One region of the Sphaerisporangium sp. NPDC005289 genome, then DNA from elsewhere that is predicted to be linked to it. Evidence: riboswitches for the same ligand, from Rfam matches in the RefSeq annotation. Region 1 holds a riboswitch; the other holds the start of a gene.
What was found. A riboswitch is a leader RNA that binds a small molecule or an ion and turns the genes downstream of it on or off. The one in region 1 is predicted to bind glycine.
Positions count from the first base shown of each region.

Region 2: it holds a riboswitch for glycine, as region 1 does, so the genes downstream of both, gcvP (aminomethyl-transferring glycine dehydrogenase) here and gcvT (glycine cleavage system aminomethyltransferase GcvT) in region 1, are expected to answer to the same signal.

Region 1 covers NZ_JBEXGS010000008.1:228,778-244,392, forward strand. Annotated here, with positions in the region: gene ABZT47_RS16730 (hypothetical protein) at 1-33, opposite strand, end outside; gene ABZT47_RS16735 (glycosyltransferase family 39 protein) at 251-1,795, opposite strand; gene ABZT47_RS16740 (ATP-binding protein) at 2,163-2,564, opposite strand; gene ABZT47_RS16745 (helix-turn-helix transcriptional regulator) at 2,786-3,607, shown strand; gene ABZT47_RS16750 (DUF397 domain-containing protein) at 3,555-3,752, shown strand; gene ABZT47_RS16755 (hypothetical protein) at 3,873-4,079, opposite strand; gene ABZT47_RS16760 (sigma-70 family RNA polymerase sigma factor) at 4,265-4,783, shown strand; gene ABZT47_RS16765 (hypothetical protein) at 4,780-5,262, shown strand; gene ABZT47_RS16770 (alpha/beta hydrolase) at 5,384-6,217, opposite strand; gene ABZT47_RS16775 (TetR/AcrR family transcriptional regulator C-terminal domain-containing protein) at 6,314-6,964, shown strand; gene ABZT47_RS16780 (glycoside hydrolase family 11 protein) at 7,029-8,150, opposite strand; gene ABZT47_RS16785 (hypothetical protein) at 8,692-8,886, shown strand; gene ABZT47_RS16790 (L-serine ammonia-lyase) at 8,873-10,249, opposite strand; gene gcvH (glycine cleavage system protein GcvH) at 10,409-10,798, opposite strand; gene gcvT (glycine cleavage system aminomethyltransferase GcvT) at 10,795-11,886, opposite strand; glycine riboswitch at 12,022-12,119, opposite strand; gene ABZT47_RS16805 (gamma-glutamyl-gamma-aminobutyrate hydrolase family protein) at 12,138-12,848, opposite strand; gene ABZT47_RS16810 (3-oxoacyl-ACP reductase) at 12,860-13,624, opposite strand; gene ABZT47_RS16815 (aldehyde dehydrogenase family protein) at 13,691-15,040, opposite strand; gene ABZT47_RS16820 (glutamine synthetase family protein) at 15,042-15,615, opposite strand, start outside.
Region 2 covers NZ_JBEXGS010000015.1:1,734-17,348, forward strand. Annotated here, with positions in the region: gene ABZT47_RS24835 (RNA polymerase sigma factor) at 1-210, shown strand, start outside; gene ABZT47_RS24840 (hypothetical protein) at 318-695, opposite strand; gene ABZT47_RS24845 (TetR/AcrR family transcriptional regulator C-terminal domain-containing protein) at 878-1,495, shown strand; gene ABZT47_RS24850 (DUF5999 family protein) at 1,824-2,024, shown strand; gene ABZT47_RS24855 (alpha/beta family hydrolase) at 2,028-2,621, opposite strand; gene ABZT47_RS24860 (hypothetical protein) at 2,702-3,094, shown strand; gene ABZT47_RS24865 (hypothetical protein) at 3,264-4,079, opposite strand; gene gcvP (aminomethyl-transferring glycine dehydrogenase) at 4,182-7,049, opposite strand; glycine riboswitch at 7,219-7,345, opposite strand; gene ABZT47_RS24875 (MerR family transcriptional regulator) at 7,537-8,070, opposite strand; gene ABZT47_RS24880 (bifunctional nuclease family protein) at 8,307-8,777, opposite strand; gene ABZT47_RS24885 (MerR family transcriptional regulator) at 8,909-9,583, opposite strand; gene ABZT47_RS24890 (FHA domain-containing protein) at 9,596-10,099, opposite strand; gene ABZT47_RS24895 (mannose-1-phosphate guanyltransferase) at 10,453-12,954, opposite strand; gene ABZT47_RS24900 (CDP-alcohol phosphatidyltransferase family protein) at 13,050-13,628, opposite strand; gene ABZT47_RS24905 (methyltransferase domain-containing protein) at 13,900-14,490, shown strand; gene ABZT47_RS24910 (acyl-CoA dehydrogenase family protein) at 14,640-15,615, shown strand, end outside.

The DNA of each region.
Region 1 (15,615 bases):
CGCGGCCGTGGACCCGGCCGTGCTCGAAGCCATGCCCGGCAGCACCGGCACCTCCTCAGGCGGACAACGGGTTCTTCATGCTAGGCCGCTCCCCGAACCGCCCTCGCCGGTTGTCCACATCCCGACCCGGCGGGCGCGCCTGGCCGACCCGATCGTCGGCTCCACCGCCACGGTGCCGACGAACGGCATATAAAGTTACGATTGACACCTCGCCGCGATCGGAGCCGGACCCGGATCGACGGGCTCGGTGTCAGTCGTAGTGCCGGAGGCGGGGCCACAACCGGGACCAGGGGAGGCGGAGCCCGGTGCAGACGTAGACGTGGCCGCCGGCCTCGATGTTGCGGACGCCGTACGGGTTGGACACGGTGGCCACCTCGCGCACGCTGGTGAAGAAGCCGCCGAGGTAACCGGCGTAGCCGGGACCGCTGCTGCCGGACGCGACGGCGACGACGGTGGTGGCGTCGGGGTTGCCGGGCCCCCACCACCACACGCTGTTGTGGCCGCTCACGGCCGTGGGCAGCCCCGTGCCCCTGCCCAGTTCGTTGATGGCGCCCGCTTCGCTGTAGTTCTCGGTGAAGATCACGGCCTGGGCCCGTTGGCCGGGCGGCAGGGCGGTCCATACCTCGCGGACGGCGTCGACGAGTTCGGGCCATCCGACGGTCTCGGCCAAGGTGGAGTCGATGGTTCGGCCGGAGCCGGCGCGGGGGAGCGGGAGAATCGGTAACAGCCCGAGCGCGAGCACGACGGTGAGGAGCGCGGTCGCCACGGCGACGGCACCGATGCGGAGCCGCCGGGCGTACAGCCATCCGTCGACGGCGACGGCGCCCGCGGCGAGCAGATAGACGTACGCACCGGCCAGGTAGTAGATCTTCGAGCCGGTCGTGAGGGCGTAGAGGACGAACAGCAGCCCGTAGGCCCACACGAGCGCCCGCCACAGCGGCCGTTCGGAGCGCCACAGCAGGCGCAGCCCGGCCGGCCAGACCCACACCAGGGCCAGGCACACCAGCAGCAGTTGGCCGATCACCCAGACGGGGATGTTGAGCAGGCCGCCGTTCTCCCGGTTGAGCTGACGGGTCATGGCGATCGTCGCCCACTCGTGCTGCGACTGCCACCAGATGTCGGGAACGACGAACGCCACCGCGATCGTGGCGCCGACCGCGAACCAGCGGTTGAGCACGAGCCGGCGGCCTCCGCCGAACAGTGCGCCGACCACGAGCGCCACCGCGAAGAAGCCTGGCTGGTGGTTGTCGGCGACGCCGAGGCCGAGCGCCAGCCCGGCGACCGGCCACCAGCGGGGGTCGCCGGTGCGTCCGATGCGGACGACGACGAGGGCCAGCGCGGCCAGTGCCAGCACGGCGTACGGGGTGGTGTTCGCCACGTGGTCGGCGGCCCACAGGACCGGCATGGTCGCCACGGCCACCGCCGCCAGCAGTTGCGGCCGCCGGCCGCCGCCGAGCTCGCGGGCGGTGAGCCCGCCGACCACGACCGTGGCCCAGGCGGCGAGCGCGGGCCACACGCGCAGGCCGGGCAGCGACACGCCGAACAGGTCCAGGGACACCCGGGCCAGCAGCGGCGCCAGAACAGGCTGGTCGACGTAGCTCGCCTGCAGATGCCGGGCGGCGTCCAGGAAGTACAACTCGTCGCGCTGGAAGCCGTATCGGGACGAAAGCGCCATCAGCACGGCGAAGACGACGCCGCCGACCGCGATCACCCGCCGGTCGAATGGGACGAGACCGGTCGGGACGGCGCCGGCGTCCGCCCGCACCCCGGAATCGTGTGCGCGGCCGTCAGCCATCGACCCGCACCGTGACACAGGCGTCCTCGCACGCACGGCCGCAACGTCCGCGCGACGCCCGGAGGCATACGCACACCGTGGCATGCTACATCGTCGGCCGCGTGACCGGCCGATCACCGCATATTTCGCGCGGCCTTTCCTGAGCCGGCCGATCGGCGCGGGCCTTTCTGGTCGATGTCGCTCGTGCCGATCGGAGAAAAGCCGTCCCCGCCGGGGGCAATGGGGACGGCCGTTCGTGACCCTCTGATTCGTATTGAACGACCGTTACGCGCGCACGGAACGGCGGTACGGCCGACGCATTCCATTTAGGACCGTAAGAGTGGTCGCAGGGGACCTTGAGAGCGTTAGGGGAAAAGTGGAAACGCCGTCACTCGTGCGTGCGGGTATATCTCACCTGGAACCAGACCGTGCGCCCGGCCGCGTCCTCGTGGACATCCCAGCGGTGGGACAGCGTTCCGACGAGCATCATTCCGCGTCCGCCCTCGGCGCACAACTCTCCACGGACGTGTGGCACCGTGTCGCCGCCGGCGTCCACCACGTCGACGTGGACCAGATCGTGGCAGTCGGCGATGGCCAGCGTGACCGTCCCGCCGTTTCGCGAGTCCGAATGAACGACGGCGTTCGTGACGACCTCGGAGACCAGGAGCGTCACGTCATCAAGAGCCGGGTGGCCGTCGCCGAGCTTATCCCGGACGTACTCGCGGGCCAATGAGGCCGACTCAGGGATACCGGCCAGCTCGATGACGCCCAGCAGGTTTCCTATCCTCATGCGCTCGCCTTTTCGCTTTCCGGCGGGAAATTCCGCGCTTCCTGGCGACTTCGCTTCACCAGGCTGTCAACGAGGACCTACCATCGGTAGCGGAACGGGGGAACACCCCGTCCACACTTCAGGTGAGGGAAATCGTTGGTCGCCGGAACAATCCGTTCTGCATGGGTAGGTGAGATTTGTCCCCCCAAAAAGAAATAGACCCGCACGAGTCTCCGCGCGCGGTGTTCGCATTCGAACTGCGCCGTTACCGGCAGGCCGCCGCCCTGACGCAGGCCCAGCTCGGCGACCGCATGGGCTTCTCCGACTCCATGGTCAACATGATCGAGCTGGCCAAACGCCCGCCGTCCCGCCGCTTCGCCGAGCTCTGCGACCAGATCTTCGGCCTCGACGGCACCATGGTCCGGCTCTACACCGCCACGACCTGGAGCAAGGCCCCCGAATACCTCCGCCCCTGGCTGGAGGAGGAAGAACAGGCGACCGGTCTGCGAACCTGGCAGCCCACCATCGTCCCGGGGCTGCTACAGACCCAGGCGTACACTCGCGAGATCCTCGCCGCCACTCCAGGGATCACGGATGAGGAGTTGCAGAAACGACTGGCGAACCGGATGCAGCGGCAGGCGATTCTGCAACGTGACCGGCCGCCCGTGCTCAACGTGGTCATGGATGAGGCCGTGCTCCACCGGATGATCGGTGATATAGAGGTCATGCGAGAGCAGCTCAGGCACCTGCTTGAAATCGCCCGGCATCCTCGAGTGACCATCCAGATCGTGCCCAGCGCGGTCCGGGCGCATTGCGGACTGGCGGGCGGGTTCATCATCGCCGAACGGAATGGGTCTCCCTATGCCGCCTATACGGACGCCCAGCCCTTCGGGCGCACCTTCGACGACCGGCTCTTGATCGCTGAACTCGTCCTTCGGTACGACGCGCTCCGGGCGGAAGCCCTCCCGTTCAGCCAGTCGCTCCGGCTTCTAGAGGAAACGGTGAAGCAAAATGATCCAGAAGCTCCAAGATGCACAGTGGCGCAAGAGCAGCTACAGCGCTGACCAGGGAGAGTGTGTCGAGGTGGCGTCGAATGTTCCCCGGCTACGGGCGGTTCGCGACAGCAAGAGATCTACTGCCCCGGCATTGGTCGTCAGTCCTGGGGAGTGGGCGGCCTTCCTGGCCGGTGTGAAGAACGGCGAGGTGTGAGCGTCGTCCATCGGCGGTGAAGAGTTCGCGGTGGGCGAGTGTTCGTGGGGGTGAGTAAGGCCAGCCGCGTGCGTGCTGGGGCGGGCTGGCTGGCCCTACCTTGCGACGGAGGTCGGTCGCCTACTTCATGCTGTCGGCCAGGTCCACCAGAGCGGTGGCCGCGCGGAAGAACTTGTTGCGTCCCAGGTCGCCGACCGTCTTGATGCGGAAGGCCTCCTGCAGCAGCTTCGCGTCGTTCTCGCTGACGCCGGACAGCGCGGATACGGGAGCCTTGACCAGATCCGCGAGGCTCTTACTCTCGTACTCCTTGTCGAGCAGCTTCGACATTTCTGCGGTGACCGCCATGGTTCCCCCCGTTGATGTGGCTTTCGAGTGATTCGCCGAGCACTCCAGACCTTCCCCCCAGCGGCACCGGTCATGGTCATCCGCCGACAAGGCGCGGTCAAAGTGCTTCCTCGCCGGTATGAACCTCCGCGGCCCGGGCGCCGACTGAACGGGCGAAGGGAGGGCGGATGAGCGATGAACTGCTGGTGGTGCGCTGCCAGCTCGGCGAGCGCGAGGCGTTCGCCGAGCTGGTACGGGCCTGGCACGGCGCGGTCGAACGGTACGTCGGGCGGATGCTCGCCGGCCACGACGATGACGTGGTGCAGGAGGTCTGGCTGGCGGTCTTCAAAGGGCTGCCGCGACTCCGGAGGCCGGACCGGTTCGCGCCGTGGCTGTTCACCATCGCGCGCCGCGCGGTGATGAACCGGCTGCGGGACGCGTACGCGCGGTCGGAAGCCGAGCAGGTGGACGACCTGCCCGGCCGGGACGAGGCGCAGGACGTCGTCGACCGGGAGACCCTCGGCGGTGCGCTGGCGGCGCTTCCGCTGCGAGAGCGGGAGGTGCTCCTGCTGTTCTACCTCCAGGACCTGTCGCTGGACGCGTGCGCGCAGATCTGCGGCGTCCCGGTCGGAACGGTCAAGTCACGGCTCAACCGGGCGCGGAGGTTGTTGCAGGAGGAACTCGTGAGGAAGGGGTACGAGGGATGAGGCCGGAGGACGTGCTCAAGCGGCTGGACGCGCCCCTGTCGCTGCGGCGGCGCATCGGATACGTGACCCTGGCCTGCGCGGGACTCGCGGGGAGCGGGCTCATCGGCGTGCTGTGGGCGACCGAGCCGGGGCTGCCGCCGCGGACGAAGGTCGCCTTCGCGGTGCTGGTGGCGATCGGGCTCTGCTGGGCGGCGTTCGGCGGCTGGGCGGTGACGCGCCGGGCGCCGCTGTTCGCCCGGGACCGCGTCGTGGCGGGTTGGATCGGACTGGGCGCGTGGCTGACGCTGACCTTCGGCGCGCTGGTCATCACCACCCTGCGGCACAAGATCGATCCCTCGGCGATCGCCATGCTGCTGGTCCTCGGCGTCCTCGCCGTGGTCAACCTCCGCGCCGCCCGCCGCGCGAGAACGGCCCTCCTGCGCCGCAAGGACGAACTGACGCAACGCCACGCCCCGGACGGCGACGACGCGGAACGATGACGGCAGGCGAGCCGCGACATCACGGTCGGGCCTTCGCCGTCGTGGCGGGCGGTGACGAATGCGCCGTCTGGCGGGGCCGTGACGGAGAACCGGGGGGTGCGCTCGAGTTCTCCGTGCAGCGTCAGCCCGTCGAGGGGTGGAGCACCTTGTCCGCGAGCCGCTGGATGATCCCGGCGACCTGTTCGTGGTCTCTCAGGTCGGCGCCGTGGTCGCGGCCGCGCATGATGACGCGCTCGGCGTGCGGCATGACGCGTTCGATGGCGTCGAGCCGCTCGCCGAGGTGAGCGGGGCTGCGGTCGCCGCCGAGCAGCACGGTCGGCACCTTGATCGTCGCGTAGGTGCCGAGCCGCACCCCGAGCCGGTCGAGTGCGTCCAGAGAGTCGAGCTGGCCGGGGATGAGCCTGCGGTACCTGGGGATCAGCGCCACCGCGAGCCCGGCCAGTGAGGCCTGCCGGCCGGGCATCCCCACCGAGCCGCGCAGGAAGACGGCCATGGCCTTGCCGGGCCGCCCCGCCGCGAGGGCGGCCCGGGCCTGCGTGAGGATGTGCCCGTCCTCGCCGCTCAGCGGCGGCCCTATGACGGCGGCGGGCTCGTAGACGACCGCCCCGGCGAACGACGATGGTGAGGCGGCCAGGGCTTCGAGGGCGACGACGCCGCCGTCGGAGTGGCCGTAGAGGACGACCGGTTCGCCGACCGCTCGCACCAGCGCCATGACGTCCTGCACCTCCTCGGCGATCGTGCAGGGGGAGCCGCCGAGCCGGGGGTCGGGCTTGAGGTCCATGCGGTACTGGCGGCGGTGCGGGCGCAGGACGCGGAAGCGGGTCGCCAGGACGCCGGCGAGGCGCCGGCAGCGCGTGCCGTCGTCCAGACCGGGGCCGAGCAGCACGACGGCCGGACCCTTGCCCTCGTCGTAGGCGCGGACGTCGGTGCCGTCCGCCGATGTCGTGACGAGCACGGTGCCTCCTCAAGCTGGGGGAGCGGGGCGCTCCTTAGCAGTGCTCAGTTCTCCTTAGCAGCGATAAGGTAACTTAGCGCTGCTAAGGTGTCAACGATGCGAGCGAACGACAAACGGCCCGGCCTGAGCCGTCAGACGTTGGTCGAGACAGGGCTGCGCCTGCTCGACGAGGTGGGGCTGGACGGGCTGACGGTGCGCCGGCTCGCCGCCGAGCTGGGCGTCCAGTCACCGGCTCTGTACTGGCACGTCCGCACCAAGCAGGAACTGCTGGACGCGATGGGGGACGAGATCATCCGGGCGGCGGGCATGGGGCCGCCCCGGGAGGAGGAGTCCTGGCAGGACTGGCTGGACCGCCGCGCCCGCGCGTACCGTGCCTCACTGCTGTCCCACCGCGACGGCGCGCGCATCGTCGCAGGCGCTCGGGGGAGGTCCCCGGTGACGCTCCGGCTGTTCGAGGAAGAGCTGTCCGGCATGGTCGCCCGGGGCTTCACCCCGGCGCTGGCCCTGCACACCATCACGGCCTTGAGCCACTACGTCATCGGCTCGGTCCTGCAACAGCAGACCGAGCCCGAGCGGCCGGCCGCGGCCGCCGATGCGACGGAGGACGACATACCGGCCATCCTGCTGGCGGCCGTCCGGGACGGCGGCGGCCCGTTCGGCGAGCGCGCCTTCGACCACGGGCTGCGCGCGTTCATCGACGGCACCGCCGCCGCCCTGGCACGCCGGAACACCGCCTCTCCGTCGTGAAAACCGCGTGGGGAGCGGGCTCCACCGCCCGCTCCCCACGTTCGTCTTGCTGAGGCCGTTCAGGTCAGCCGGTGGTGCAGGCCGAGCCGTTGAGGCTGAAGGCCGTCGGGTTGGGGTTGCTGCCGGTGTGGGTGCCCTGGAAGCCGAACGTGGTGTTCGCCCCGGGGGCCAGTGAGCCGTTGTAGGACACGTTGCGGGCGGTGACCGTCGAGCCGCTCTGGCTGACGTCGGCGTTCCACGAACTGGTGACCTGCTGTCCGGCGGAGAAGGACCAGGTCACCGTCCAGCCGTTGATCGCGCTGCCGCCGGTGTTGGTGACGGTGAGGTTGGCGGTGAAGCCGTTGTTCCACTCGTTCTTGGTGTAGGACACGCGGCAGGGGCCGCTCCCGCCACTGGGGGAAGGCGAAGGCGTGGCCGAGGGGGTGGGGTTGGGCGTGGGAGTGCGCGTCGGCGTCGGCGTCGGCGTGGGAGTCGGCGACGGGCTGGAGCCGTCCAGGGTGATGTTGGAGTTGCCGCTGCTCTGGTAGCCCTCGGTGGCCAGGATCTGGTAGTCGTGGCTGCCGAGGTTCATGCCGTAGCGGGCCCAGGCGTCGAAGTGGTTGCCGGTGGTGATGGTGCCGCCGGTCTTCTTGGACTGGCGGACGCTCCAGTACTGGTTGAAGGTGCTGTTGTTGCCCTCGATGGAGGGGGCGTTGTACCGGGTGGTCTCGTAGATGTCATAGGTGCCGCCGTCGGTGGTGACGGTGCCCTTGAAGCTGCCGGTGGGCCGGTAGGTGCCCCAGTTGTCCAGGATGTAGTACTCCACCAGCGGGTTCCTGGTCCAGCCGTACAGCGCCAGGTAGGCGTTGCCGGAGGGGTTGAAGCTGCCGGAGTAGGTCACCGTCCTGCGCGCGCCGGGCTTCCACCCCTTGCCGGCGACGAAGTTGCCGACGTTGCTCCAGGAGGTGCTGTAGTTCCCGCCGTTACCCAGGGTCATGGACGACGATCCACTGCCGTTGGTCCAGAACGAGTAGAAGTAGCCGTTGTTGGTGCCGGTCTGGTTGCTGGTGATGGCCGCGTGGGCGGTGCCCGGCAGGAGCAACGTCATGGCGGAGACGAGCGAGAGCACCATGGTGCAGGCACGGCCGATGAGCACTCTGGTGTGGCTACGGTGACGGACCGGCGGGCGGATGGGGACGTCGTTCATGTGCGCGCTTCCTCCTCGTTAAGGCTGGCGCGGGCCAGGCGGCGTGGCAGGACCCGGCGGGGACGCCGCCGGTGACCGGGATGACGGCCACGGCGCGCGGCGTCGTACGACGCGGAGGTCGGCCGGTCATCGTCGGCCGACGACCGGAAGCCCTGGTCGTGGCAGGCGACCCGGATCGACAGCGGTTGAGCCTGTCAGCGGCGACAGTGTTCGCCCGATCCCGCCGCCCTGTCAACGCCCACCGAAAGCTTCCGAAAGTCGCCACCTTGCCAGGCAAGGCCTATGGCTGCTCAACGGCCATATCCCACTGATCACGGTCAGGCCCACCAGATGAAAATTTCGGAGAAACGCCGAATCAATTTCGGCGCCCTGGCCGCCGCTCTGCGACCACACCGTTCATCGCAGGTCGGTCAGAGGACCCGCGCCTTCTTGGAGTCGCGTGTCGTCACGCCTTGGCCCTGACCCGGAGGATGAAATGAAAAAGAGGGGCAGTGGCCGCTCGGGCGGTGCCCCTCTAAGTGTGTACAACAGGCTAACACGGGTGGCCTTGGAAGCCTCGCTACGGACGGCCGCGCCGTTGGTCGGCGCCGGACTGGATCGCATCGTGCACGCCGACCAGGTGGAGCGGCTGGCCCCTCTGGATCTCGCCGCGCGGGCGGAGGTCGCGCTGAGACTGGTGGGTGGGGAGACCGGGCTTTCCGTGGTCGATCTTCTGCAGCCCATCAGCATTCGATGACGTTGACGGCGAGGCCGCCTCGGCTGGTTTCTTTGTATTTGTCGAGCATGTCGCGGCCGGTGTCGCGCATGGTCTTGATGGCCTTGTCGAGGGCGACGAAGTGGCGGCCGTCGCCGCGCAGGGCGATGCGGGCGGCGGTGATGGCCTTGATCGAGGCGACCGCGTTGCGCTCGATGCACGGGATCTGCACCAGGCCGCCGATCGGGTCGCAGGTCAGGCCGAGGTTGTGCTCGATGCCGATCTCGGCGGCGTTCTCCACCTGTTCGGGGGTGCCGCCGAGCGCCTCGGTCAGGCCCGCCGCGGCCATGGAGCAGGCCGAGCCGACCTCGCCCTGGCAGCCGACCTCGGCGCCGGAGATGGAGGCGTTCTCCTTGAACAGCACGCCGATCGCGCCGGCCGTGAGCAGGAAGCGGATGACGCCGTCGTCGTCGGACAGCGGCGTGAAGCGGTCGTAGTACGTCAGCACGGCGGGGATGATGCCGGCCGCGCCGTTGGTGGGGGCGGTGACGACGCGGCCGCCGGCGGCGTTCTCCTCGTTGACGGCGAGGGCGAACAGGGTGACCCAGTCCATCGTCTGGAGCGGGTCCTTCTCGGGGGACTCGCTCTGCAGGCGCCGCAGCATCTGGTTGGCCCGCCGCTTGACCTTGAGGCCGCCGGGGAGCACGCCCTCCTTGGCGGTGCCGCGGCGCACGCACTCGGACATGACGTTCCAGAGGTTCAGCAGGGCCGACCTGATCTCCGCCTCGGTGCGCCCGAAGGCCTTCTCGTTCTCCAGCATGAGCCCGGAGATCGACAGCCCGGTCTCGGAGCACAGCCGCAGCAGCTCGGCGCCCGAGGTGAACGGGTGGGGCAGCTCGGTGTCGTCGGCCTTGATGCGGTCGGCGCCGGTGGCGTTCTCGTCCACCACGAAGCCGCCGCCCACCGAGTAGTAGACCTTCTCGCGGACCTGCTCGCCCTCGGCGGTGAAGGCGGTGAAGCGCATGCCGTTGGGGTGGCCGGGCAGGGAGATCTTGCGTTCGAACACCAGGTGCTCGCCGACGACGAAGGGGATCTCGCGGGTGCCGTACAGCTCGATGGTGCCGGTGTCGCGCATCTTCGCCAGGCGCTCATCGACGGTGTCCACGTCGACCAGCTCGGGCTTCTCGCCGGACAGGCCGAGCAGCACCGCCTTGTCGCTGCCGTGTCCCTTGCCGGTCAGGCCGAGCGAGCCGTAGAGGATCGCCTCGACCCGGGCGGTCTTCTCCAGCAGGCCGTCCTGGTGCAGGCCGCGGGCGAACTTGTGCGCCGCCGCCATCGGGCCGCCGGTGTGCGAGCTGGACGGCCCGATGCCGATCTTGAACAGGTCGAAGACGCTGATCGCCATTGATCATTCCGTCCTTGGAAGCGATGTCGTGCGAGGGATGCCCCCATACGCGCCGGGTACGCGCGGGACAGGTCATGCGGTGGTGGCGCCGGCCGGTCCGGGCGGCCGGCCGGCGAGAGTCGTCGTGGGTGGACGGGGATGGTGAACGGACGGCAGGACTCAGGACTCGGCGGTGGTGACCGTGGTGTACTCCTCGGCGGTGAGGAGGTCCTCGTGGGGGCCCTCGACGCGCACGCGGAACAGCCAGCCGTCGCCGTAGGGGTCGGAGTTGACCAGCGACGGGTCGTCCACGACGACCTGGTTGACCTCCACGACCTCGCCGGTGAGCGGGGCGTAGATGTCGCTCACGGACTTGGTGGACTCCACCTCGCCCACCGCGTCGCCCGCCTCGACGGTGCCGCCCACCTCGGGCAGCTGCACGAAGACCACGTCACCCAGCGCTTCGGCGGCGAACGCCGTGATGCCCACGGTCACGGTGAGGCCGTCGTCGAGGCCGGCCACCCACTCGTGCTCCTTGGTGTAGCTGAGCTCCTCGGGAATGCTGCTCACTTGCTCCTCCGGTAAAAAGGCAGGTCAATCACGTCGACCGGTTCATGGGTACCACGGATGTCGACCGCGAGCCCATCGGACACGTTGGTGTCCACGTAGGCCATCGCGATCGGCTTGCCGAGGGACTGGGACGGCGCGCCGCTGGTGACCTCTCCAACGACGGTGCCGTCAGTCAGCAGCACCACGGGATAGCCGTGGCGCGGCACTCGGCGGCCCCGCGCGACCAGGCCGCTCAGGCGCCGGCGCGGAGGGACGTCCTTGAGCGGCGCGAGCGCCGCGCGGCCGACGAAGTCGCCGGCCTTATCGAACCGTACGACCCGGCCGAGGCCGGCGTCGAAGGGGGTCAGCCCGGCGTTCAGCTCGTTGCCGTACAGCGGCATGCCGGCCTCCAGGCGCAGCGTGTCGCGGGCGGACAGCCCGGCGGGGCGCAGGCCGTGGGAGTCGCCGGCCTTGGTGAGCTCCTGCCACAGCGTGACGGCGTCGCCCGCGGCGACGAACAGCTCGAAGCCGTCCTCGCCGGTGTACCCGGTGCGGGCGATGAGCGCCTCGACGCCGGCCACGGTGCCGGGCAGGCCCGCGTAGTACTTCAGGCCGGGCAGGTCGGCGTCGGTGAGCGTGGCGAGGATCTCCTGCGCGCGGGGCCCCTGGACGGCGATCAGCGCGTACTCGGCGGACCGGTCGCGCACCTCGGCCTGGAAGCCCTCGGCGCGCTCGGTGAGCTCGGCCGCCACCTGCTCGTAGTTGGAGGCGTTGGCCACGACGAGGTACTCCTCGGCGGCCAGGCGGTAGACGATCAGGTCGTCGAGCACGCCGCCGTCGGGCGCGCAGATCATGGTGTAGCGGGCCCGGCCGGGCTCCAGCGTCGACAGGCTGCCCACCAGCGCGTGGTCCAGCGCCTCGCCCGCCTGCGGCCCGGTGAGGAAGATCTCGCCCATGTGGGAGAGGTCGAACAGCCCGGCGGCCGTGCGCACCGCGTTGTGCTCGGCGGACTCGCTGCCGTAGCGCAGCGGCATCAGCCAGCCGGCGAAGTCGGTGAGCGTCGCGCCGAGGCTCTCGTGCACCTCGCGGAGCGGTGTGGGTCGGGACATGATGCGCACCTCAGACAGGGTTGGATGAGAGCATCCTCCCCCTCTGTCATCGGTGCCTGAGAGTTTCGCCCGGGTTTTACCGGACTTTCACCTTCGGCGAGGCCCCACGGAGAGGGCCTGCTTTCCAGAGATCACCTGGCCCGCGCGGTCCTTTGCCTTGTGAGGTTCGCGGGGAGGACTTGCTCCTTCAGGGGTCCTGACCGGATGTCAGGACGCTCTCCCGCACGGGATCATCGGTGTTCCCGCCCACCCTACCAATGCCGATCGCCCGCCGTCGCGGCGGCGACGAGCGCCTCGAACAGCGGGCCGTCCTCGCCCGCCTCGGGGTGCCACTGGACGGCCAGGGCGAAGGGGTGGCCCGCCAGCTCCACGGCCTCCACGGTGCCGTCCTCGCAGGTCGCCGCGACCGTGAGGCCGTCGCCGAGGCGATCGGCGGCCTGGTGGTGGTAGTGGGCGGCGGCGACCTCGCCGTCCCCGAGGACCTTGGACAGGGCGGTGCCCGGCACCGGGCGCACCGGCAGGTGGCCGAACTCGCCGGGGGCCGGAGAGTGCCCGTCGTGCCCGACGACGTCCGGCAGGTGCTGGTGCAGGGTGCCACCCAGGTGGACGTTCAGCACCTGCATCCCCCGGCACACCCCGAGGAAGGGGAGCCCGGCCGAGAGCGCCGCCCCGACCAGCCCGAACTCCGCCTCGTCGCGGGACTCGCGGACGTAGCCCGTCCGCGGGTGCGGGCGCTCGCCGTACCTGGCCGGGTCGACGTCCCCGCCGCCGGCCACGATGAGGCCGTCCAGCCGGCCGGCCAGCGACGCCGGGTCGCCCGCCGGAGGCAGGATGACCGGCTGGCCGCCCGCCCGTTCGACGTGCTCGACGTAGGTGTACGGCAGCAGCGCCGCCGGCATCCGCCAGACCGTGAAGGCGGCGGGCTCGACGTAGCAGGTGATGCCGATGACGGGTCGCGACATGGTCGACCAGGCTACAGCGGGGTCACGTAGGCGCCGGAGATGCCGCCGTCCACGAGGAACTCCGCGCCGGTGATGAAACTCGCGTCGTCGGAGGCCAGGAAGGCGACCGCGGCGGCGATCTCGGACGCCTCGGCGAACCGGCCGAGCGGGATGTGCACCAGGCGCCGCTGCGCCCGCTCGGGATCCTTGGCGAACAGCTCCTGCAGCAGCGGGGTGTTCACCGGTCCCGGGCACAGGGCGTTGACCCGGATGCCCTCGCGGGCGAACTGCACGCCGAGCTCGCGGGACATGGCCAGCACGCCGCCCTTGGAGGCGGTGTAGGAGATCTGGGAGGTCGCCGAGCCCATCACGGCGACGAACGACGCGGTGTTGATGATCGAACCCTTGCCCTGCCGCCGCATGTACGGGATGGCGTGCTTGCAGCACAGGTACACGCTGGTCAGGTTGACGTCCTGAACCCGCCGCCAGGCGTCCATGCCGGTGGTCAGGATGGAGTCGTCGTCGGGTGGTGAGATGCCGGCGTTGTTGAAGGCGACGTCCACCGAGCCGTAGGTGTCGAACGCCGTGCGGAACATCTCGGCGACGTCGTCCTCGCTGGTCACGTCGGTCCGGACGAAGATGCCCCCGACCTCTTCGGCGATCTTCGCGCCGCCCTCCTCGTCGAGGTCGGCGCACACGACCTTGGCGCCCTCCTCGGCGAAGCGGCGGGCCGTGGCGAGGCCGATGCCCCCCGCCGCGCCCGTGATGACGGCGACGCGGTCGCGCAGACGTTGCATGGTGAGGTACTCCCTGGTGCTGGTGGACTCCCGTGGCCCCCGGCCGGGGCGGTGGGACGGCGGCGGTCAGTGGGCGATGAAGACGTTCTTGGTCTCGGTGAAGGCGGCCAGCGCGTCCGGGCCCAGCTCGCGGCCGAGCCCCGACTGCTTGAACCCGCCGAACGGCGTCCAGTAGCGGACCGAGGAGTGGGAGTTCACCGACAGGTTGCCGGCCTCGATGGCGCGGGCGACCCGCAGGGCCCGCCCGACGTCCCGCGTCCAGATCGACCCCGAGAGCCCGTACCGGGTGTCGTTGGCGATCTGGACGGCCTCGGCCTCACCTTCGAAGGGGACGACGCTGACCACCGGCCCGAAGATCTCCTCGGTGTAGGCGCGCTCGTCCAGCGACTCGTGGGTGAGCACGGTCGGCGGGAACCAGAAGCCCTTCCCGTCCGGGCACGTCCCCTGGAAGTGCGGCGTGCCGGTCACGAACGAGGCCACGCGGTCGCGGTGCTCGGCGCTGATCAGCGGCCCCATGGCGGTGCCGGGGTCGCGCGGGTCGCCCACGACGAGGCCGCCGACCGTCGCGACCAGCCGGTCGAGGAACTCCTCGAAGACCGGACGCTCCACCAGGATGCGCGAGCGCGCGCAGCAGTCCTGCCCGCTGTTGTCGAACACGGCCGAGGGGGCGGTGGCGGCGGCCCGCTCGATGTCGGCGTCGGCGAAGACCACGTTGGCGCTCTTGCCGCCGAGCTCCAGCGTCACCCGCTTGACCTGCTCGGCCGCCCGGGCGGTGATGAGCTTGCCCACCTCCGTCGACCCGGTGAAGACGATCTTGTTGACGCCCGGGTGGTCGACCAGCCGGGCCCCCGCGACCTCCCCTGCCCCAGGCAGGACCTGGAGCACCCCCTCGGGGAGGCCGGCCTCCAAGGCCAGCTCGGCCAGCCTCAGAGCCGTGAGCGGGGTCCACTCGGCGGGCTTCACGATGACCGTGTTGCCCGCCGCCAGTGCCGGGGCCGCCCCCCAGGTCATGATGACCATGGGGAAGTTCCACGGCACGATCACGCCCACGACGCCGAGCGGTTCGGCGAAGGTGATGTCCACCCCGCCCGGCACCGGGATCTGCTTGCCATGGTTGCGCTCCGGGGCGCCCGCGTAGAAGTGCAGGACGTCGCGGACGTTGCCGGCCTCCCAGCGGGCGTTGCCGATCGGATGCCCGGAGTTGGCCAGCTCCAGCTCGGCCAGCTCCTCGCCGTGCCGGTCGACCAGGTCGGCGAAGCGCCGCAGCAGGCGGGCGCGGTCGCCGGGGGAGACCTCCCGCCAGGCGGGGAAGGCCTTTCTGGCGCGCTCCACCGCGCGGTCGGTCTCGGCGACGTCGGCCAGCTCGACGTCGGCGAGCACGGTCTCGGTGGCAGGGTTGATGATCTTCATGGTCATGTCACATCCGCTCGAAGCCGCGGAACAGCTCCCAGTCGGTCACCGCCGCGTCGAAGGCGGCCAGCTCGACCCGGGCGTTGTTGGCGTAGTGCTCGACGACCTGCTCGCCGAGCGCGTCCTTGGCGATCTTCGACCCCTCCCACAGCGCCAGGGCGTCGCGGAGCGTCGACGGCACGGTCTCGGCGCCCGCCGTGTAGGCGTTGCCGGTGCAGGCCTCCTCCAGCGGCAGCTCGTGCTCGATGCCGTACAGCCCGGCCGCGATGAGGCCGGAGACCGCCAGGTAGGGGTTGACGTCGCCGCCGGGCACGCGGTTCTCCACGCGCAGCGAGGGGCCGTGCCCGACCAGGCGCAGGGAGCAGGTGCGGTTGTCCACGCCCCACTTGACCGCCGTCGGGGCGAAGCTTCCGGGGACGTACCGCTTGTAGGAGTTGATGTTCGGCGCGTACAGCAGCGTCAGCTCGCGCATCGCGGCGAGCTGCCCGGCGATGAAGTGCTCGCCGAGCCGGGACAGCCCGTGCGGCCCGTCCCCGGCCATGACCGGCTCGCCGTCCTCGCCGCGCAGCGAGATGTGGATG
Region 2 (15,615 bases), on a different contig from region 1:
CTGCGCGGAGTGCTGGGCAACCTCACCCCCCGCGAGGCCAAGATCATGGCGTTGCGCTTCGGCCTGATCGACGGCAAGCCGCACACCCTGGACGAGATCGGCAAGCACCTCGGGCTCACCCGCGAGCGCATCCGCCAGCTCGAGAAGGAATCGCTGTCCAAGCTGCGCCACCCGAGCAACACCCGTCCGCTGCTCGACTGGGCCAGCTGACCGCTGCTCGATCGGTCCGGCCGGCCGCGGCGCCGGACCACCGGCCCGCCCGGCACACGCGCACGGCCTCCGCCCACCCGGGCGGAGGCCGTCGGCGTCTCAGCGGGTCAGCGCGCGGCGGCGAAGGGACGCGGCACGCGGGCGATGCCGGTCAGCCGGTTCTCCTCGCGCAGCGTGCGCAGCCGGTCGACCTCGGCGGTCCACTTGGCGCCCTCGGGCGTCGCGACGCCCTTGCGCCGGCGGATGCGGTCGTCGTAGGCCTTGACGCCGAGGGTGGCGCGCTGGGCGGCCTCGGCGGCGCGCAGCGCGTCGGTCAGCGCGCGGTCATAGGCGAGCCCGGCCGCCCGGAGCTCCTCGGCCCCGGCGCCGGCGGCCTGGGCGCGCCGCAGCCCGCCCTCGGCCTCGCGCGCCTTGTCCAGCAGCTTGGGGAAGCTCTTTCCGACCTCCTGGTCGGCGTGGTGCCTGACCTCCGCCTCCCGGCTCACGCTCGGACGGAAAAACGCCATCGCCTGCCCTTTCTCAGCACATCGCCGGTGATCCGGCGTACCTCGCTCGCCATAGCGTACGCCGCCCGGAGCACCGGCCTCGCCCGGCGTCCCCGAGTGAGGGCGGACGGCACGGCGCGGCGCCCTTTACAAAGTAAGCCATCGTCGGGATCATGCCTGGTATGCCAGCGAAGCGACCTCCGGTCCCCCTGTCCCGCGAGCGCATCATCGAGGCCGCCCTGCACATCGCCGACGGCCAGGGGCTGCGCCGCCTCACCATGCGCCGCCTCGGCGACGCCCTGCAGGTCGAGGCGATGGCGATCTACCACCACCTGCCCCGCGGCAAGGAGGCGCTCATGGACGCCCTCGCCGAGCACGTCACCACCGTCACCGTCGAGCCGTCCGACGGGGGGTGGCGGGAGGTCGCCCGCGCCTGGGCCCACGCGGGCCGCGCGGCCCTGCTGGAGCACCCCGGGGTGCTGGCCCTGGCCCTGACCAAGCCGCCGCAGGGCACCGCGCTCATGGCGATCCGCGAGCAGGCCGAGCAACTGGCCGCCGCGGGGTTCGGCGACCCCGCCCGCGCCGCCCAGGCCGTGCGGACGCTGCGCGCGTACGTCATGGGCAGCGTCGCCGTGGAGATCCAGCGCTCCGGCTGGGCCGCCCCGCCGGAAGAGGCGCAGGACGAACAGAACGGACGACTCCCGGCGCCGGCGGCCACCCGGGCGGAGCCCGCCGAGGAGGCCGCGGCGGCGTTCGAGCGCGGGCTGGAAGCCCTGTTGAGAGGGCTTCCCAGCTCGTAACCGTTCGTTTATCTGTTCGGCGGCGAGTCGTGCTTGGACCGTTATCTCACCTGGGGCAGGCTTGTGTCGCAGGTCACAGCGCCGGATCAGCCTTTCGGGCCCCCGCGGACCCCCTAATCGAAGGATCCAAACCGTCCCAATGGGCTATGTCGTACGCGTGTGACCCGCAGCACACTTACTCTGTAGGTGTGCGTTAGCGCACACTGTCAACAGCAGAAGCGCTCGTCCCCGTTCGGCGGGGACATGGGGGAATCGGCGCGGGGCAGCGGTGCCTGGCGATGACGCCCCCGCGAGCCCCAGACCGAGAGAGAAAACCGGAGGCACGCCAATGTGCCCGCATGAGCCGTCCTGTCCGACCACCAACGCGCCGGACCGCGAAGCCGCCCGCACGATCGCGGCGCACCCCGAGCAGGGGTGGAGCCTGCTGTGCAACGGCATCGTGCTATTCGAGGACACCGGGGAGCTCCTGCCCGACGGCGCCATCATCGCCCCGCACCGTCCCACCGACCTGGCCATAAGCGCGGCCTGACCTTCACGCGAACCGGGGGCCGAGCCATCCGGCGACGACCTCGCCCACCCGGGCGGGGTTTCTGTTGAGGTCATGTCCCTCACCCGCGAGCACCACCAGGCGTGCAGCGTCCGCCTGATCGGGGACTCCGAAGCGATCACGGTCACCGCTGACCACCAGCACATCGACGCCCGCCTCGCGAAGCTCCTGCGCGCGCGAGCGGCCCGGGTTCCCGGGCGGGTGCAGCGGGAAGGCCAGCGCCACCACCGCCTCCGCGCCGACGGCGAGCGCCGTCCGGCAGGCCACCCGAGCTCCGTTGCTCCTGCCGCCCTGCACCAGGGCCAGGCCGGGAAACCGTTCTCCGAGCGAGGCCGCCAGCGCGGTCCACGCCTCGTCCTGCCTGGCCGGCGACCCCGGCGCCCGGGCGCCCGCGACCCTGAACGGCTGCAGCACCCGCGCCACCGTGCCGCCGATCGCCACCACCGCGTCCCGGACGGCCAGCAGGTCGGGCGAGTCGACCCCGCCCGCCGACCCGTGGGTGAGCAGGAACAGGAACCTCGGCGCGGGCGCCTGGTCGACCTCCACGATCGCCGCCCCCCGCGGCGTCATGATCCGCATGGCCGACACGGTACTCGGGGACCAGCCCTCTACTTCTCACGGGGGATGTCGCCGCCCGGTGTCTGTGCCAGATTAAGGGGGTGCCGGATAATTCATTGCCCCGTGACGAGCTTCGCGCCACCGTGGAGGCCCGCCGGGACCTCGGTTCCGACTACGAGCAGGCGCTGATCGAGTCGTTCCTGGAGAAGATCGACTCGACGATCGAGTCCCGGGTGCGGGCCGAGGTGGCCGCGCAGAACGGGTACCCCCTCCAACCCGGCCCCGGCGGGCCGTACGCGGCGCCGCATCCCGGTCCGGGCAAGCAGCCCAGGCAGGTCGACGCCACGATCCCGATCGCGCTCGGCTCGCTCGGCATCGGCATCCCGCTGACCGCGATCGCCGCCGGGCAGGGCGGGCCCGCGGGGCTGTTCCTGGCCTGGACCGGCATCATCATGGTCAACGTCGCCGCCGCCGTCGGCCGCAGACGCCGCTAGCCGTACGCGCTCACCACCCCGGTGAGCCGGTGAGTCCGGCCGACCGGCCGGTCAGCGCGCCGACAGGGCCGCGCGCACCGCCGCGACGGCCTCCTCCTGCGAAGCTCCCAGATCGCTCGCAGCCCGGACGAACTCCTCGGCCGTCAAGCTGAGGCCTGGGCCGGGGCGGCTACTGGGAGGGGGCGGTGTCGTCGCGGGTGAGGCGGAGGCGGACCTGGTCGGCGACCGTCTCGTCGGGGTGGCCGAGCCCGTACGCCCACACCTGCTCGGCGTCGGCGTCCCGCCCGCGCAGGGGCAGCGTGCGGGCGAGCAGTTCGACGGCGAGCGCGACGCCGTCGGCGTCGCCGTCGCCCTCGGCGGCCGCGGCGAACTCCCCGCAGGCCATGTCGAGGTGGGCCATGCCGAGCAGCACCCGCAGGCGCCCGGGGTCGGCCACCTCGGGCAGCTCCAGGGCGTCGAGGAGCAGGTCGGCGGCCTCGCCGGGCTGCCCGTCCTCCAGCAGGTACTCGGCCAGGCGCTGGGCAGCCTCGGAGCAGGCCCGCGGGTCGCGGGTGGCCAGGGCGGCGCGCAGCGCCGCCTCGGCGGCGCGGTCGTCGCCCTGGGCTTCGGCGATGCGGGCCAGGGCCAGGTGGGCGCCGGGCAGGTAGGCCGGGGTGCCGACGCCGATCACGGCCTGCCAGGCGGCGCGGGCCTGGTCGGCCATGCCTTCCTGCTCGAACCCGCGCGCCAGGTGGCAGGCCGCCTGGGCGGCGTACTCGGGGTGGCCGGTGGCCAGGGCCGTGCGCGCGGCCGCCCTGGCGCCGGTGAGGTCGCCGCGGCGCTCGAGGACCAGGGCGAGGCCGACGGCCGCCTGGGCGCGGTCGGCCTCGCGCTCGTCGGAGGCAAGCGCGGCGAAGATCTCGGCCGCGGCCTCCAGTTCGCCGCTCTCGGCGAGCCTCCGCGCGTCCTCGATCCGCCGGCCGGACTCGACCTCGTGCGCCGCCATCGGGACCTCTCCTCCGCCTCGGGAATCCCGGCCTCGCGACGCGGGCGCGCCGTCGCGCGCGACATATTATGCCGATCCAGGCGGAGCGCCGAGGGCGGTCGCTCAGTCTTCGTATGCCTCCAACGGGGGGCAGGCGCAGACCAGGTTGCGGTCGCCGTAGGCCTGGTCGATGCGGCGGACCGGCGACCAGTACTTGTCCTCCCGCAGCGACGGCAGCGGGTAGGCCGCCTCGGCGCGGGTGTAGGGGTGCTTCCAGTCGTCGGCCAGCAGGCACGCGGCGGTGTGCGGGGCGCCGCGCAGCGGGTTGTCGGCCCGGTCGTAGCGTCCGGAGGCGACCTTGGCGATCTCCTCGCGGATGGCGACCATGGCGTCGACGAAGCGGTCCAGCTCGGCCAGGTCCTCGCTCTCGGTCGGCTCGATCATCAGCGTGCCGGCCACCGGGAAGGACATGGTGGGGGCGTGGAAGCCGTAGTCGATGAGCCGCTTGGCGACGTCGTCGACGGTGACGCCGGTCTCCTTGGTGATCGGGCGCAGGTCGATGATGCACTCGTGGGCGACCAGGCCCTCGCGGCCGGTGTAGAGCACCGGGTAGTGCGGGGCCAGGCGCCGGGCCAGGTAGTTGGCCGACAGGATGGCCTGCTCGGTGGCCGCCTTGAGGCCCTCGGCGCCCATCATGCGGATGTAGGCCCAGGAGATGGGCAGGATGCCCGCCGAGCCGTACGCCGCGGCCGAGACCGGCCCGACGGCGCCGTCGGCGCGCTCTTCCAGGGGGTCGCCGGGCAGGTAGGCGGCCAGGTGCGAGCGGACCGCCACCGGGCCGACGCCGGGGCCGCCGCCGCCGTGCGGGATGCAGAAGGTCTTGTGCAGGTTGAGGTGGGAGACGTCGGCGCCGAAGGACCCGGGCTTGGCCAGGCCGACCAGCGCGTTGAGGTTGGCGCCGTCGACGTAGACCTGGCCGCCTGCCTGGTGCACCCGCTCGCAGATCTCGGTGATGGTCTCCTCGTACACCCCGTGGGTGGAGGGGTAGGTGACCATGATGGCCGCGAGCCGCTCGCTGTGCTTGTCGATCTTGGCGATCAGGTCGGGGACGTCCACGTTTCCGTCGTCGTCGCAGGCCACGACCACCACACGCATACCGGCCATGACGGCGCTGGCGGCGTTGGTGCCGTGCGCCGAGGACGGGATGAGGCACACGTCGCGCTCGCCGTGGCCGTTGGCCCTGTGGTAGGCGCGGATGGCGAGCAGCCCGGCGAACTCGCCCTGGGATCCGGCGTTGGGCTGCAGGGAGACCGCGTCGTAGCCGGTGACCTCGGCCAGCCAGCCCTCCAGGTCGCCGATCAGGCGCAGGTAGCCCTCGACCTGATCGGCCGGGGCGTAGGGGTGGACGCCGGCGAACTCCGGCCAGCTGATGGGCTCCATCTCGGTGGTGGCGTTCAGCTTCATGGTGCACGAGCCGAGCGGGATCATCGACCGGTCCAGGGCGATGTCCCTGTCCTGGAGCCTGCGCAGGTAGCGCAGCATGGCGGTCTCGGAACGGTGGGAGTGGAACACCGGGTGCGACAGGTAGCCGGTGGTGCGCAGCAGCCCGGCGGGCAGGGCGTCGGAGGCGGAGGTGTCCACGTCGTCCAGCACGACCCCGGTCACGCCGAACGCCTCCCAGACGGCCTGGAGGTGCGCGCCGGTGGTCTTCTCGTCGCAGCTGACGCCCACGCGGTCGGCGTCGGCCAGGCGCAGGTTGACGCCGCGGTCCAGGGCCGCCGCGACGACCTCGGCGGCGCGGCCGGGGACACGGGCCAGGACGGTGTCGAAGAAGTCGTCGTGGACGACCTCGACGCCGCCGTCGCGCAGGCCGGCGGCCAGCACGGCGGCGTGCCGGTGGGTGCGCTGCGCGATGCGCCGCAGGCCCTCGGGACCGTGGTAGACGGCGTACATGCCGGCGATCACCGCGAGCAGCACCTGCGCGGTGCAGATGTTGCTGGTGGCCTTCTCCCGGCGGATGTGCTGCTCGCGGGTCTGCAGGGCCAGCCGGTGGGCGGGGCGCCCGTCGGCGTCCTGCGACACCCCGACCAGCCGGCCGGGCATCTGCCGCTGGAGCCCTTCGCGCACGGCCATGTAGGCCGCGTGCGGCCCGCCGAAGCCGAACGGGACGCCGAAGCGCTGGGAGGAGCCGATGGCGATGTCGGCGCCCAGGGTGCCGGGGGCCTCGACCAGAGTCAGGGCCAGCAGGTCGGCGGCGGCGACCACGAGCGCGCCGCGGGCGCGGGCCTGGGCGGCCACGGCGCGGAAGTCCTTGAGCCGGCCTCCGGCGCCGGGGTACTGGACCAGCAGGCCGAACAGCTCCCCCTCCGGCAGCCCGGCGGCCAGGTCGGCCTCGACCAGCTCGATGCCGAGCGGCTCGGCGCGGGTGGCCAGCACCGCCTTGGTCTGCGGCAGGGCGTCGGCGTCGACGACGAACACCGGGGACTTGGCGCGGCCGGCGCGGCGGGCCAGGGTCATCGCCTCGGCGGCGGCGGTGGCCTCGTCCAGCAGCGAGGCGCCGGCGACGTCCAGCCCGGTCAGGTCGGACACGACGGTCTGGAAGTTGAGCAGGGCCTCCAGGCGGCCCTGGGAGATCTCCGGCTGGTAGGGGGTGTAGGCGGTGTACCAGCCGGGGTTCTCCAGCAGGTTGCGCCGCACGACCGCCGGGGTGATCGTGTCGTGGTAGCCCAGGCCGATCATCGAGGTGGGCACCTGGTTGCGGGCGGCCAGGGCGCGCAGCTCCGCGAGCGCCTCCTCCTCGCTCGCGGCGGGCGGCAGGTCGAGCGGCTCGCCGGAGCGGATGGCGCCGGGGACGGCGACGGCGATCAGGTCGGCCACCGAGGCGTAGCCCACGGCCTCCAGCATGCGGGCCTGCTCGGCGTCCGACGGGCCGATGTGCCGGGTGGCGAAGGGCGGTGCGAAGAGGTCGCGAAGCGGTGACCGATCGGTCATGGGGCCCTCCTACAAGGGGTAGAGACCGGCGCTGAGCGCGCGCGTATGCCGGATCTCCCCCTCTGTCAGCGCGACATCCTCATCGCGACCTGAGAGCTTCATCCCCTTGCGGGGGATTTGCACCGTCGGTGAGACACGCCTGGCGGGCACGCCTACTTTCCAGAGTCGCCTCGCCTGTGCGGTACGTGGGCCTGAGAGATTCCGGGGAGGTTGCTCCTTCGGCGCCCGGGGTCACTCGCCGGCGCCGCAGGTGGTGCGGTGCCGGCCCGTGCCCGGGTCTCTCCCGCACAGGGTCAACAGCTTTCCCGGTAATCGTACCGTCCCGCCCCGAGTAGGGAGTTACCCCTACATTTCGGGATTTGCCATGTTTTATCCCTGTAGGGCGGGTATGTAGAGACCCCGACCACCCCGTAGATCTTCTGGGATATGTGCGACAGCCCCCGGCCCTCCTCAGCGGAGGGAGACTCCCCGTCCCGGCCCTCCGGCCTCAGCCCGTCTTGCGGGCCTTCCTGCGCTTGGCCAGCTCGTCACCTGGGTGGTCCTCCAAGGAGTCCGGGCCGGCCGGCTCCGCGCGTTCCCCCGGCAGCTCCGCCAGGGAGCCCTCGACCTCGCGCCACACGCCGCCGAGGGCGATGCCGAACACGCCCTGGCCGCCCTCGAGCAGGTCGATCACCTCGTCGGCCGAGGTGCACTCGTAGACGCTCACCCCGTCGCTCATCAGCGTGATCTGCGCCAGGTCGTTGACCCCGCGCTCGCGCAGGTGCTGGACGGCGGTGCGGATCTGCTGGAGCGACACCCCGGTGTCCAGCAGCCGCTTGACCACCTTGAGCACGAGGATGTCGCGGAAGCTGTACAGCCGCTGGGATCCCGACCCCTGCGCCGCGCGAACCGACGGCTCGACGAGCTGGGTGCGCGCCCAATAGTCGAGCTGACGATAGGTGATGCCGGCCGCCGAGCACGCCGTCGGGCCGCGGTATCCGACGTCGGCGGGCAGAGACGCCGGCCGCTCGTCGAACAGCAGGCCCTGCTCGCCCGCGCGTTCCCGCGCCGACTGCCGCTGGACTGGATCGTGCTGGCCGGCCGTCTTGCCCTCGCCGCTGCTGACCGCCACTGCGGACCTCCGGCTTCCTCTCATCCCACGGTCTGATCTGGGGGTTCGTGAATTACAACCGTGGGTTCCCTTGCACCGTAGGACTGGCGCGATGCTCAGTCAACGATCCCGCCCGGCGCGTCGTGAAGCGTAAATGCCCGAAATGGCTAACCCGCACGGCCGAAGTCCTCGGGCGTGATCGTGTCAAGGAACTCGCGGAACTTCTCGACCTCGTCCTCCTGGTCATCGGGGATGATCACACCGGCCTCGCGCACGACGTCCTCGCTCGCGAAGATGCTCGCACCGGTGCGCAGCGCCAGCGCGATCGAGTCCGACGGCCGGGCGCTCACCTCCACCCCGTTGGAGAACACCAGGTCGGCGAAGAAGATTCCGTCACGCAGCGCGACGATGTTCACCGCCGTCAGCCGCACGCCCAGAGCCTCGATCACGTCCTTGAACAAGTCGTGGGTGAGCGGCCTGGGGGGCGGCTCCTCCGCCTGAGCCAGCGCGATGGCCGTGGCCTCGGTCATCCCAATCCAGATCGGCAGGTATCGCTCGCCCTTGGCCTCCTTGAGCAGGACTATGGGCTGGTTGGAGGGCATCTCGACGCGGACCCCCACGACCTCCATCTGCAACACAGGCTGCTCCGTCTCATCGGGTCGCCGCCCCGCTCCGGGCCCGTTCCCTCGCGGCTCTCGGCTCGCGGCGTGACCATCGCCGCAAAATTCAACGTAACATCCCCGCACCCCGAAATGTCCGGGCGGCTCCGTCAGCGGCCCAGAATGCCGCGCAGGCCGGTGCGGACCAGGGCGGTGTGCAGGTCCTGCAGCAGACCGGACAGCTCTCGCGCGGTCTCCTCGGCGCGGCCGGCGGCGCACGGCGCGCGGCGCCGCAGCAGCGGGGCCACGGCCTGCTCGACCAGCCCCGCCTCCCGCTCGGCGGCGGCCTTGAGCACCCGCAGGTGGCGCGGGTGCAGGCCGAACCTCGCCAGCGCGCCCGAGGCGCGGGCGACGGTCAGAGCCTCGGCGTCGTACCACCGGGCCACCGGGGTGAGCAGGCCGAAATCCTCCAGCTCGGCGAGGGTCTCCTCCTCAAGCCCGGCGGCGGCCAGCAGTTCGGCGCGGCTGAGCCGCACCTCGGCCACCGGCGCCTCCCCGCCCACGGCGCGCGGGCGGCCGGCGCCGTCGGGTTCGGCGGTGTCCAGGTGGTCCTTGATCACGCGCAGCGGCAGGTAGCGGTCGCGCTGGGCGGTGAGGATGTAGCGCAGGCGCTCGACGTCCGCGTGGGTGAACTTGCGGTACCCCGAGGGGGAGCGCTGGGGCTCGATGAGCCCCTCGCCCTCCAGAAAGCGGATCTTGGAGACGGTGACGTCGGGGAAGTCGGCCCGCAGGACCTCGAGGACCTCCCCGATGCTCATGAACGCCCTCGCCGCCTGCGCGCCCATCACCGCACCTCCTCACCCACGCGTGAGGAACACCAGCCGGAACTTGCCGATCTGGACCTCGTCGCCGCCCGACAGCGGCAGCTCCTCGATGCGCTCGCGGTTGACGTAGGTGCCGTTGAGGCTGCCGACGTCCCGGGCGGTGAAGTAGGCGCCCCGCCGGTAGAACTCGGCGTGCCTTCGCGAGACGGTGACGTCGTCCAGGAAGATGTCGCTCTCGGGGTGACGGCCCGCCGTGGTGAGATCGCTGTCGAGCAGGAAGCGGCTCCCGGCGTTCGGCCCGCGCATCACCACCAGCAGGGCCGTACCGGGCGGCAGTTGCTCGACCGCCGCCCGATCGGGGATGAGCGTCTGGCCCGTCGCCTCGCCGTCCATCGCCTCGATCCCGCTCAGGGAGATCGTGGAGGTGGTGTCCCCCGGCGTGTTCTCGACGCGACTCAACGGCGACCCGCACCGTGAGCAGAAACGGGCGTCCTCAGGGTTGGCATTCCCGCACTGAGTGCAGTAGACGCTCGGCATCGATCGGCTCGGCCTCCTACCGCGAAGTCGCGGCGACGGTGCTCTGGGCGGCGTGCCTCGGATCTTCGCTTCTCATGGTTGCTCAGACTGCGAATGCCGCAACTTACGCTGATGAGTCGCAAAGGTCAAGATGAGGGCAGGCTCGCGGGTTCGGACATGCTTGTGACGCAGGCTCACTCGGGTCTGGCAGGCGGGGGGCTCGCTCGGATTCACGGCGCTCGCCCCTCGTTCTGACGTCGACTCGGCTCGCCGCGCCGGTCCAAAGTTACCGTCCAGGCAGCCCTCCGGTCCATGCGCCGCGCCGTTCGAATGTGACCGGAATCGCTGGTTTCGCGGCAGAACGTCGCCCGTGGTCAGGTGCCGACGGCGTGCTCCACGACCCGCGCCCAGCGCTCCAGGAGGCTCTGGGCGACGTCCAGGTCCTCCCCCTCGGCCCACAAGTGCGTCACGGCCTCGGTGGGGTCGGGCAGGATGAGGGCCCAGCCGCCGTCCTCCTCCACCACCCGCACGCCGTCGGTGGTGTCCAGGCGGTATCCGTCGGCCGCCTCCACGACCGACCGCATGACCGCCCCCTTGGCCGCCCAGGGCGTCGGCACGGTGCGCTTGAGCATCTTGGCCTGCGGGATGCGGGCGTCGATCTGGCTGAGCGACAGGCGGGTGCGCGCCACCAGGCCGAGCAGGCGCAGGAACGCGGCCAGGCCGTCCACCGTGGGGGCGAACTCCGGGACGATGAACCCGCCCCGCCCGTCGGCCGCGAAGATCAGCTCGGGGTCGGCCGCCGCCGCGGTCAGGGCGTCCAGGGCCGTGGAGGTCCACTCCACCTGGGCGCCGTGGAAGCGGCACACCTGCTCGGCCACGCGGGTGGTGGTCACCGGCAGCGCGACCCGCCCGCCGCGCCGCTCGGCGGCGACCAGGTCGAGCACGACGAGCTGGGCGCGCTCCTCGCTGATGAGCTGGCCCATCTCGTCGACCAGCGAGACGCGCTCGCCGACCGGGTCGAAGCGCACGCCGAACGCGGCACGGGAGGAGGCGACCAGCTCGGCCAGGCGCTGCAGGTCCCTGCGCCGCTCGGCCAGCGTCTCGGTCGGCGAGGCGTCGTCCAGGCGGTTGTTCACGGTCAGCACGTCCACGCCGACGCGGCCGAGCAGGCTCGGCAGCACCAGGGAGGAGGTGCCGCCGGCGCAGTCGATGACGACCTTCATCTCGGCGTCCCGCACGCCCGACATGTCCACCCAGCGCAGCAGTTCGCGGGTGTAGTCCTCCACCGCGCGGGCCGGGAAGCTCAGCTCGGCGATCTCGCCGGGGAAGGCGCGCCGGAACTCCTGGCGGGAGAAGACGCGCTCCAGCTTGCGCTGGGCTCCCTGGGACAGGTCGGCGCCGTTCTCGTCCATGAAGATGATGTCGACGCTCTGCGGGTCGCCGGGGGTGGTGCGCAGCGCGATGCCGCCCGAGGCGGTCTCGTTGGAGGTGTGGAAGCGGGCCACCGGCAGCGGCGCGGCCTCCAGGTCCAGCACGTTGATCGCGCTCGCGGTGAGCGCGCTGATCACCGCCCGCTTGAGCGCGCGGGCGGCCCGCGAGGAGTCGCGGGAGGTGATGACCGAGGCGCCCTTCTTCAGGGTGGTGGCGTAGGCGCTGGCCAGCCGCACGCACAGCTCGGGGGTGATCTCGACGTTGACCAGCCCGGAGACGCCGCGCGGCCCGAACAGGCTGCGCTGGCCGCGCGACTCCCAGATGACGCTGGTGTTGACCACCGCGCCGGCCTCGATCGTCTTGAACGGGTAGATCTTGACGCCGGAGGAGACGTAGGCCTCGGCCTCGATGACGCACTCGTCGCCGACGACGGCGTTCTCCTCGATGCGGGCGCCGGTCATCACGTCGGTGTTCTTGCCGATGACGCAGCCGCGCAGGTGGGCGCTCGGCCCGATGTAGACGTTGTCGTGGACGACGGCGCGGTGCAGGAAGGCCCCTTCCTTGACCACGACGTTGTCGCCCAGCACGGTGTACTCGCGCAGCTCGGCGCCGGCCTCGACCTTGGCGTAGCCGCCGATGTACAGCGGGCCCTTCAGGACGGCGTCGGGATCGACCGAGGCGCCCTCGGCCACCCAGACCCCCGGCGAGAGCTCGAAGCCGTCGGCGTCCAGCCGCACCCGTCCCGACAGGGCGTCGGCCTGGGCCTTGAGGTAACTCTCGTGGGTGCCGATGTCCTCCCAGTAACCGCCGGCGACGTAGCCGTACAGCGGGGCGCCGCGGGCCAGGAGGCTGGGGAACACATCGCCCGACCAGTCGACCGGCACGCCGGGGGCGACCTCGTCGAGCACCTCGGGCTCCATCACGTACACCCCGGTGTTGACGGTGTCGGAGAAGACCTGGCCCCAGGTGGGCTTCTCCAGGAAGCGCTGCACCCTGCCGTGCTCGTCGACGATGATGATGCCGAACTCCAGCGGGTTCGGCACCCGCTTGAGGCCGATGGTGACCAGGGCGCCGTTCTCCTCGTGGAACCTGATCATGTCGGTGAGGTCGATGTCGGTCAGCGCGTCGCCCGAGATGACCAGGAAGCGCTCGTCGCGCAGCTTGTCGGCGGCGTTCTTCACGCTGCCGGCGGTGCCGAGGGGGATCTCCTCGGTGGCGTAGTGCAGGCTCATGCCGAGCTCGTCGCCGTCGCCGAAGTAGTTGCGCACCAGGGCCGCCAGGAACTGCACGGTGACGACGGTCTCGGTGAAGCCGTGGCGCCGCAGCAGGCGCAGCACGTGCTCCATGATCGGCCGGTTGACCACGGGGAGCAGCGGTTTGGGCTGGTTGGCGGTCATCGGCCGCAGCCGAGTGCCTTCCCCGCCCGCCATCACGACGGCCTTCACAGATCACCCTCCGGCTGTCTCGTCACGGTGGGCACACGGTCAGGCCCGCGCGGGCACTCGCCGCCGGGACCCGCCGGGGCGCGCCCCACGACCACTCATGCCCGGCTCGCCCCTCCGATGAGCCGTCGCCCCTGAACCACGTACAGCGCCCCCGCCCACCAATACAGACCTGTTCCCCATATGGCAAAGGCCCATCCCATGATCCGGGCCATGTCGGCGTACCAGCCGTCGTGGGAGGCCAGGAACAGCAGCGGGAAGGCGTACAGCAGGCAGGCGGTGGCCGCCTTGCCGAGGAAGTGGACCGGCAGCGCCGGGCCGAAGCCATGCCTGCGCAGGACGGGCACGCCGAGCATGAGCACCACGTCCCTGCCGATGATCAGCGCGGCCAGCCACCAGGGCATCACCTCGCGCAGGGTCAGGCCGATGAGCGTGGCCAGGATGTACAGCCGGTCGGCGACGGGGTCGAGCAGCCGGCCGAGCCTGCTGGTCTGGTTCCACGCGCGGGCGAGCTTGCCGTCCAGCCAGTCGGAGAAGCCGGCCAGCATGAGCAGCACCAGCGCCCAGCCGTCGGCCTTGGGCCCGAGCACCAGCCACAGGAAGACGGGCACGCCGAGCAGCCGCAGCATGCTCAGGATGTTCGGAACCGTCCAGATGCGGTCCTCCGCCGATTTCACCCGTGACTCTCCCCTCGCGAACCTGGTGCCGACCCTACCCGGGCGCGACGGCGAGCGGCGGCGGGGGCGAGCCGTGCCGCCCGGGCGCGGCGCGCCTCGCGGTGGCCGTATCGTGGGGCCGCGGTCCTCCGCGCCGCCCAGGCGGCGAGACGGGCATATTTCCGGCAAAGACGGCATCCTCCTCAAGGCGGAGATGGCATCCTCCAGGGGACCATGAGATCGGCCGGACGGCGGAAGCGAGCGGACCGTTTTGGGGCTTAATGTCAGTGCCATGGCCAACGATGCAGCACTGTTCTTCGGGCAGTTCGTCAAGGCGCCCGGCACCACGGGGGCGGTGGCGCCCAGTTCGCGCCGCCTGGCGCGGGCCGTCTCCGCGCCGGTGCCCGAGCGCGGTGACCCGGTCATCGTCGAGCTCGGCCCGGGGACGGGCGTGTTCACCGAGGAGATCCAGCGGCGGCTGGACGGCCGCGGGCACCATCTGGCCATCGAGATCAACCCCGCGCTCGCCGCGCGGCTGAGTGACCGCCACCCCGGCGCCAAGGTCATCGTGGCCGACGCCGTGACCCTGCCCGGCCTGCTCGCCGAGCACGGCCTGGACCGCGTCGACGCGGTGGTCAGCGGCCTCCCCTGGGCGGCGTTCCCGGCCCGGCTGCAGGACCGGCTGCTCGGCGCGATCACCGAGACGCTCGCCCCCGACGGGGCCTTCACCACCTTCGCCTACGTGCACGCCCGCACGCTGCCGCCCGCGATCCGCTTCCGCCGCCGCCTGCTGGAGGCCTTCGAGGAGGTCGTGCCCAGCCGCACCGTCTGGGGCAACGTGCCGCCGGCCTTCGTCTACCACGCTCGCCGGCCGCGCCGCTGACCCACCGCTCCCCCGGCCGCGCCGTCCGCCCGCTCGCCGCGCGTGGGCGGCGCGTCCCGCCGATCATCCTGTTCCCGCGGCGCGGCCCCCTCGCCCGCGCACCGAACGGCGTTCTACCATGGGCGGCCGACGGGATAGGAGAGATCAAGGTGGACTTCACGCTTCCGGAGAGCGCCCGCGAGGTCCAGCGGGGCGTCGCCGCGATCTGCGCGCGCTATGACATGGACTACTGGCAGCGCTGCGAGGCGGAGAAGCGGTGGCCCGAGGAGATCTGGGCCGAGCTGGCCAAGGGCGGCTGGCTCGGCCTGGCGGTGCCCGAGGAGTACGGGGGCGGCGGCCAGGGCCTGCTGGAGCTCGCCGTGGCCACCGAGACGCTGTCGGCCTCCGGCTCGGCCGGCGGCTCGGCGTTCACCTACGTGCTGACGCCCGGCTTCGGCGCGCTGACCCTGGCCCGCCACGGGACGGCCGAGCAGAAGGCGGAACTGCTGCCCAAGCTCGCCACCGGCGAGGCCGAGACCTGCTTCGCGCTCACCGAGCCGGACGCCGGGTCCAATTCCCTGGCCATCTCCACCTTCGCCCGCCGCGACGGCGACGAGTACGTGGTCAACGGGCAGAAGATCTGGATCACCGGGGTCCAGCGGGCGAGCCGGATGCTGCTGGTGACCCGCACCATCCCCGCCGCCGAGGCCAAGCCCCGCACCAACGGCCTGACGGTCTTCCTGGTGGACGTCCCCGAGGCGGTGGCGGCGGGCAGGCTGTCCTACCGCCCGATCCCCAAGATGGGCGCCAACACCACCCCGTCCAACATGGTCTTCATCGACGACCTGCGCCTCCCGGCCACCAGCGTGGTCGGCCAGGTGGACCAAGGCGCCCTGGTGCTGTGGGACATCCTCAACCCCGAGCGCATCCTGCTCGGTGCGAGCGCGCTCGGCGGCGCGGAGGTGGCGCTGCGCGTGGCGGTCTCCTACGCCAAGGAGCGGGAGGTGTTCGGCCGCCCCATCGGCGCCAACCAGGCCATCGCCTTCCCGCTGGCGCAGGTCAAGGCCAAGATCGAGCTGGCCCGGCTGATGCTCTACAAGGCGGCGTGGCTGTTCGACCGGCGGCTGCCGTGCGCCACCGAGGCCA